Regions from separate parts of the Mitsuaria sp. BK041 genome, predicted to be linked through region 2. Evidence: riboswitches for the same ligand, from Rfam matches in the RefSeq annotation. Region 2 holds a riboswitch; the other holds the start of a gene.

Region 1 (3,778 bases), 2.5 Mb from region 2:
CTCGCCGGAACCGACCAGGTTCGCGCCCAGCGTCCAGGCGCGCAGCGTCGTTTCGGCGCGCAGCGTGCCGAAGCGCTTGGCGCGGCGCTGCAGCTGGCGGCCGGTGTTGGCGTCGGTCGGGTCGAGGAAGTCGGCGGTGGCGCTGAGCTTGACCGCGCCCAGGGTCGCGCCGCCCTTGAGGCTGGTGCCCTTGAGCATCGCGCGCGCGACGTTGGTGTAGCAGCCGGTCGTGGAGCGGCAGCTGCCCGCGGCGCCGAAGGCGATCAGGTCGCTGACGCGGTTGCGGAAGGTGGTGATGGCGAAGTCCAGGTCGCCCTGGGCCCAGGCCAGGCCGGCCTCGCGGTTGTGGCCGCGCTCCGGCCGCAGTTCCGGGAAGCCCTTGCTGGTGTCCGGGCCGTAGACGCTGCCGCGGTGGAACAGCGTCGGCGCGCGGAAGGCGTTGCCGGCCGAGGCCGTCACCCGCCAGCCGCCACCGAGCCGGTAGCCGGCCGCCAGACTGCCGGTGTCGATGCCGCCGAACTCGCTGTCGTCGTCATGGCGACCGTGCGCCTGCAGGCTCAGCGCGCCCAGCGTGCCGAGGTAGCTCAGGCCGGCCGCGTTCTGGCTGCGCGTGCCGGTACCGCCGCCGACCAGGTCGGCGTTGACGAGGCGGTCCTCGCGCCGCTCCAGCACGCCATTGAGCTGGTGCGCGGCATCGATCCGGTAGAAGCCCAGCAGCGAGGCGCTGCGGATGCGGGTTCTGGTCAGGTAGGGGGCGCTGGGGCGCGTCTCGTAGTTCTCTTCGGACTGGCCGACGGAGAGCTGCGTCGACAGCGCCTGCGACCAGACCGACTTCAGGCTGAGCTTGGCGGCGATGGATTCGGTGATGCCGCGGTCGTCGGCGTTCTTGCCGGCGTCGTAGCCGACGTCGCTGCGGCTCTTCAGGCCGAGCAGCTCCAGGCGCTGGCCCTCGGCGATGCGGCCGCCCAGGCGCAGGCTGCCGTTGTAGTTGCGCCAGCCGTCCTTGTCGGCATTGAAGCTCCTGCTGGTCGTGAGGCCGTAGGCGTTGAAACCGGTGCCGCGGTCGACGGCCAGCGAGCCGGCGTAGTCGAAGTCCGCATTGCCGCCCAGCAGCGACACGTCGGCCTTGACCTGGCCGAGGTTGCCGCCGCCGACGCCCAGGTCCAGCTGCGGCCGGCCGCTGCCCTGGCGCGTGAAGATCTGCACCACGCCGCCGATGGCGTCGGAGCCGTACAGCGCGCTGGCCGGGCCCTTGAGCACCTCGACGCGATCGATCAGCGAGACCGGCAGGTTCTCCCAGCGCGCGCCGCCGGTGGACTGGCCGTCGATGCGCACGCCGTCGATCAGGACGACGGTGTGGCGGGTCTCGGCGCCGCGGATGAAGACGGAGGTGGTGTTGCCCGGCCCGCCGTTGTTGGTCATCTGCAGGCCGGCGACGTTGCGCAGCAGCGCGGCGACGTTGCCGAAGCCCTGGCGCTCGATGGTGTCGCGGTGGATGACGGTGAGATCGGCGGCGATGTCGCCCAGCCGCATCGGGCTGCGCGAGCCGGTGACGGTGACTTCGTCGAGCCGGCTCGCGGGAGCGGTGGCGTCGGCTGAGGAAACGTCCGGGGTGGAGGAGGGCGCGGACTGCGCGAAGGCCGTGGCGGCGAGCGCCAGCGGCGTGAAGGCGAGCAGCGAGCGGGCACCGGCGCGCGCGCGCGAAACGAACGGAAGCATGAGAACGGACCAACGACGGGTTCAGGGCCCTGCTCACCCGCAGGACGTCTGAGGAACGATGCCGCCGGCTGCGTCGTCGATCCACCGGGTGGGCGGGTCGGGATCGGCTGGCGGGCACCACCTGTTGGCCGGTATCCGGGCTGGTGGCCGCTGCCTGTGTCCTTCCCAGCGCGGGCGCGCCAGTGGACATGGGGACAGGCAGTGCCGGCGGCGTGCCGGGTCCTTCGTCAGGATCCGGGGCGCGCGGCCGGTGGCCACTTACCGTTGCGGGGACAGCTCAGGTTGGCTCGCGCATCGGCGATGCGCCCGCTTCCTGATTCCCGTTTAACTGCACGGACGCAATGTCCGCGCGAGCACCAACGGCGCGCATTCTAGCGAGGTGTTTCCGCCTCGCCGCGTCTGGGCAGTGGCTGGAGCGCGCCATCGCCGACCATCGCGGGCGCCTTCTTGCCGGGCTTGGTCGTCGGCTTGGGCGGCAGCGACGGGTCGGGCGACTTCGGCAGCTTGGGCTTCTTCTTGGGCGGCTGCTTCGGATCCTTGGGCTTGGGCTTCTTCGGATCGGCGGGCTTGGAGGGGCGCGTCGACGCCTTCGGGGGCCGGGGCTCGATGGAGCCGTCGATGCCGGCGGCGGCGGGCGCGGGCGATTGCGCCGCGAGGCGTTCGCGTTCGCGCTGCCGCGATGCGAGCTCGCGGGACTCGTCGGCGGCGCGCTTTCGGGCGGCGGCGGCCTCCTTCGGATCGACGCGGTCCTGCGGCAGGTCCAGCGCCTGCGACGGGCCGTCGGGGCAGGGGCTGTCGCGCAGGTCCAGGCCCTGCGGGCCGCAGCGGTAGTAGCCGAAGGTGCGTTCCTGCGCGGGCTTGGGCTTGGCGCTCTCGGGCTGCGCGTGCGCCGCGCCGAACATGAGGACCAGCACAACAGTCATCAGGATCGAGGGGGCGCGCGTCGGCATGTCAGGCTCCGGAGGTCGGGGGAACGGGATCGGGAACGGGGGGAGTGGACGTCGCCGGCGTGGCGGCGGCCGACGCCCCCATCGGTGGGGCGTCCGCCGGGGCGCCTGTCGGGGCGCCCGGTTTCGGCGGCAGGTGGGCGGGGCGGGGGGGCTTGGGTCTGGGCGGCTTGGCATGCAGCAGCGCCACGGCCTTGGCCATGTCGCCGGCGGTCATCAGCTTGAAGGCCTCGAAGGACTTGGCGATGCTGTCCTCCACCGCCTGGCGCTCCGCCAGCGGCGGCTTGCGCAGCACGTAGCCGGCAACCTCGCCCTTGTGGCCCGGGTGGCCGATGCCCAGCCGCAAGCGCCAGAAGTTCGCGCTGCCCAGCTGGGCCTGCATGTCCTTCAGGCCGTTGTGGCCGGCGTTGCCGCCGCCCTGCTTGAGCTTGAGCTCGCCCGGCGCGATCTCGAGCTCGTCGTGGATCGCCAGGATCTCCTCCGGCGCGATCTTGAAGAAGCGCGCCAGCGCCGCCACCGACTTGCCGGAGAGATTCATGTAGGTCATCGGCTGCAGCAGCCAGATCGGACCGGCGGCGCCCGGCGCATCGTTGACGCGTGCCACCAGGCCGAAGTACTTGGTGTCCAGCTGCGGCGTGACCTTGAGGCCGCGCGCCAGCGCATCTATCCACCAGAACCCGGCGTTGTGCCGGGTGTCCTCATATTCCGGGCCGGGATTGCCCAGGCCGACAAAGAGACGAATCATGGGGAGGAATTATCAGCGTCGAGCCCAAATGCAGAAGGCCCCGCAAGCGGGGCCTTCTTCGGGGCGATGGACACGCGCCTCGTCAGCGGCGTATCCATCGCAGAGGAAGAAATTACTTCTTCTTCTTTTTCTTGTCGTCCGCGGCCGGAGCGGCGGCCACCACGATCTCTTCCACGACCGGGGGCACCGGGGTGGCGACGACCGGGTTCGGCTTGCCGTGGGTGACGATCTTGATGTGATCGGCCAGCTTCAGGTCGTTCACATGGATCGAGTGACCCATCGTCAGGTTGCTCAGGTCCACTTCGATGAACTCGGGCAGCTGTTGCGCCAGGCAGGTGATTTCCAGCTGGGTCAGCACGTGGTTCAC
Region 2 (3,778 bases):
GAAGCCCTTCATGTCATAGCGCACGCCGACCCAGGCCTGGCGGCCGAGGCCCTGGTAGGCGTAGACCGGCTCGACATCGCGGTCCGCCGCGTTGAGGACCTTGGCCTCCAGGCGCCATTGCGGCAGGAAGCGCCAGCTGGCGCGCAGGTCGAGCAGCGCGTAGCCGCCCAGCGTGGCGCCGGTGTCCGGCCGCTTGCCGATGTCGGTCAGCGTCGCCCCCGCGCTCCAGGCGCCGGTGTCGTAATCGACGGAGACACTTTCCTGGTGCGCCGCGCGACGGATCAGCCGCGCGCCCGTGTCGGTGTCCTTCGCATCGAGGAAGTCCACGTTCGCGGCCAGGTTCCAGTTGCCGATGCGGTGCGCGCCGGTCAGCGTCGCGCCGGTGAGCTTGGCCCGGCCGACGTTGGCCGCGCAGCCGAAGGCGAAGTCCGGTGCCGGCGGGCACAGGGCCGGATCGGGGTTGTAGATGATCAGGTCCTTGACCTTGTTGCGATAGACCGTCGCCGACGCGCTGCTCGCGCCGGAGCGCCAGTTCAGGCCGATCTCCGCGCTGCGGCCCTGCTCGGGACGGATGTCGCGGTGGCCGTAGAAGGGGAAGTCGGTGTCGTTGAAGGTCGGCGCGCGGAAGGTCTTGCCAGCCAGCGCCCGCAGCTTCAGCGTCGGACTCAGCGCGATGCTGCCGCCCAGGCTGCCGGTCGTGTTGTCGCCGTAGACCGAGTTCTCGTCGCGGCGCAGGTTGGCCTCCAGGGCGGCCGGGCCGAACAGGCCGCTGTAGCCCGCGATGTAGGCGTTGTTGGTGCGCTTGAGCGTGTCGCTGGTGACGCCGTCCGCCTTTTCCTCGAGGCGCTCGTAGGCCAGCACCAGTTGCTGGTCCGGCGCCAGGCGCAGCGCGTTCTGCCAGGTCGCCTGGTCGCGGGTGGTTTTGAAGCGCGTCGCGTCGGTCAGGCCGCTGACCGAGTCGTCGGTGCCGCGCGCGAACTGCAGCGTCGTCGTCCAGATCGGCGAGAGCGTGCCGCGGTAGTCGAGCGCCGCCTGGCGCGTCTTGAGCCGGTTGCGGAAGTCGCCTTCCGGATGCGCGACGAACTGGTCGTCGAAGGTGGCGCTGTCGTATTGCGCGTTCAGGCGGCTCTGCGTCGCGCTGACGCCGATGTGGTGGCCCTCGGCCGGCGTGAAGCCCAGCCGGGCCGACGCCACCGTGCGGGTGAAGCCGTCCTTGTCCGGGTTGTAGGAGCTGTTGCCGCGGTCGCCGCGGATCGCGGTCGTGCCGTCACTGGTGTCGCGGCTGAGGCTGGCTGCGTAGTCGAAACCGGCCCGCGCGCCGCTGACCGAGACGTCGCCCTGGCGCGAGCCGTATTCGCCCACGGCCGCACCGGCACGCAGGTCCAGCGGGCCCTGGCCCTGCCGGGTGACGATCTGGATCACGCCGCCGACCGCATCGGCGCCGTACAGGCCGGAGGCAGGACCGCGCAGGACCTCGATGCGCTCGATGTTGGCCAGGCTCATGGCCTCGAAGGACACCTGGCCCAGCGTCGCCGAGCCGACCCGCACGCCGTCGATCATCACGACCGTGGCGCTGGTGTTGGCGCCGCGCAGAAAGTAGCCCGCCGTCTGGCCGGGACCGCCGTTGGCCGCCAGCTGCAGGCCGGCGTAGCGGCGCAGCACGTCGGCGACGCTGCCGGCGCCGCTGTCGCGCAGGGTGTCGGCGTCGATGAGCACGACGTCCGCGACGCTGCGGCTCAGCGGCTGCGCCTCACGGGTGCCGATGACGATGACCGGGTCGAGCGAGGACTGCGCGACGGCGACGGAGGGGACGGTGGACAGGACCGGGGCGGCGATCAGCGCGGCACGGGCAACGGCGCGCAGCGCGGCGCGGGGACGGGAGGCTTGCATGTCGGAATCACAAAGCGGCGGCAGACGGCCGCTTCCCCGCGGCCGCATGCGGAATGGACCCATCGCGGGGCGATGGGTCCGCCTGTTGGCCGGTATCCGGGCTGTCGGAAGAACGAACCCGTGGTGCCTTCCCGGACGACCGTCCAGTGGATCCAGCCACGAGTCGCGCGCCGCTGGGGCCGAGGCCATCGGGGGTCGACGGCGTCGGCCGGGCGCGCCTTCCGCTTACCGTTGCGGGGGCAGCTCAGGTTGGGGCCGTGGCCGCGGGCGGGCGACCCTTCCTGATTCCCGTTGAACTGCGCCGGCGGAGGGCCGGGCGCGAGCACCAACGGGCGGCATCATAGCGGCGGCCCCGTGGCGCCGATGCCGCATCCGGGCCTGACCACGGGGCGGGGCGCTCGGCACGCCGCCGGCCTCACCGGCCTCACCGGTTCGGCGCGCGCTCACAACAGGCTCACGCCGCCCAGGTTCACCAGCGAGGTCTCGCGCATGATCCGCACGAAATCGGCCAGGAAGGGCTTGGCCGCCAGCCGCCCGGTGCTCACCGCGTAGAGGCGGCCGGTCAGGCCCGACGGCCCGATGCGCTGGCGCGCGACGTAGCCTCGCGCCAGGTAGCCCTCGACCGCCCACAGCGGCAGCGCCGCGAAGCCGCGCCCGCTCGCGACCAGCTGCAGCATCGCCACCGTGAGCTCACTGGTGCGGCGTGGCGGCGTCACGCCGGCGGGTTTGAGCACGCTGCGCACCAGGTCCAGCATCTCGTCGGGCACCGGGTAATGGATGTAGGCCTGCGCGGCGAAGTCCTCGGCCTCCAGCCATGGCTTGGCCAGCAGCGGGTGCCCCTTGGGCAGCAGCGCCACGATCTCGAAGCTGAACAGCGGATGCACGGCGACGCCCGCTTCCTCCGCGTCCACATCCGAGACGATCGCCAACTCGGCGCGGTCCTGGTGCAGCAGTCCGACTGGATCGGCCTGGAAGCCCGACACGATGTCGAGCTCAACCTCCGGCCAGCGCTCCCGGAAGGCATCCATCGCCGGCATCAGCCAGTCGAAGCAGGTGTGGCACTCGACGGCGATCCGCAGCTGTCCGGCCGATCCCTCGACCAGCTTGCGCACGTCGCGGTCCGCCTCGTCGATCTGCGGCAGCACCAGCTCGGCGAGCTTGAGCAGCCGCTGACCCGCCACGCCGAAGCTCAGTGGGGAGGACTTGCGCTCGAAGAGCTCGGTGCCGTAATGGTCCTCCAGCCCCTTGAGCTGGTGCGACAGCGCCGACTGCGTGAGGTTCAGCAGTTGGGCGGCGCGGGACAGGTTGCCGGCCTCGCGCAGGGCCAGCAGCGTGCGCAGGTGGCGCAGCTCCAGAGGTGTCTGCATGAGCGATCCTAATGACGAAGGCAAAAAACTTTCGTTTGAATCATAGTTCGCCGGCAGCGAACATTCCGAATCCCATTCAATTTCGAAGAGAACAACATGATTCGGACTCATGTGCTGGGCTTCCCCCGCATTGGTGCCAACCGCGAGCTGAAGTTCGCCCTGGAGCGCCACTGGCGCGGCGAGATCGACGAGGCCGCGCTCCAGGGCGTCGCCGCCGAGTTGCGGGCCCGGCACTGGCGTCTGCAAGCCGGCGCCGGGCTGGACCACGTCACCGTGGGCGACTTCGCGCTTTACGACCAGGTGGCCGACTTGATCCAGCTGTTCGGCTGCGAGCCGGCACGCTTCGGCTTCACCGGCGAGGAGTCGCCGCTGCGGCGCTACTTCGCCATGGCGCGGGGCGTGGCGGCGCATGAGCATGGCGAGGGCTGCGGTTGCGGCGCTTCGGCGGGCGAGGGCGCGGCGGCGCTGGAGATGACCAAGTGGTTCGACACGAACTACCACTACCTGGTTCCCGAGTTCGA

What was found. A riboswitch is a leader RNA that binds a small molecule or an ion and turns the genes downstream of it on or off. The one in region 2 is predicted to bind cobalamin.
Region 1: it holds a riboswitch for cobalamin, as region 2 does, so the genes downstream of both, FHT38_RS02475 (TonB-dependent siderophore receptor) here and FHT38_RS12715 (TonB-dependent receptor domain-containing protein) in region 2, are expected to answer to the same signal.

The regions. Positions count from the first base shown of each region.
Region 1 covers NZ_JACHYT010000001.1:557,417-561,194, forward strand. The annotation lists gene FHT38_RS02475 (TonB-dependent siderophore receptor) at 1-1,719, opposite strand, end outside; cobalamin riboswitch at 1,828-2,095, opposite strand; gene FHT38_RS02480 (hypothetical protein) at 2,091-2,669, opposite strand; gene pth (aminoacyl-tRNA hydrolase) at 2,671-3,411, opposite strand; gene FHT38_RS02490 (50S ribosomal protein L25/general stress protein Ctc) at 3,524-3,778, opposite strand, start outside.
Region 2 covers NZ_JACHYT010000001.1:3,008,801-3,012,578, reverse strand. The annotation lists gene FHT38_RS12715 (TonB-dependent receptor domain-containing protein) at 1-1,890, opposite strand, end outside; cobalamin riboswitch at 1,960-2,235, opposite strand; gene FHT38_RS12710 (LysR family transcriptional regulator) at 2,334-3,257, opposite strand; gene metE (5-methyltetrahydropteroyltriglutamate--homocysteine S-methyltransferase) at 3,354-3,778, shown strand, end outside.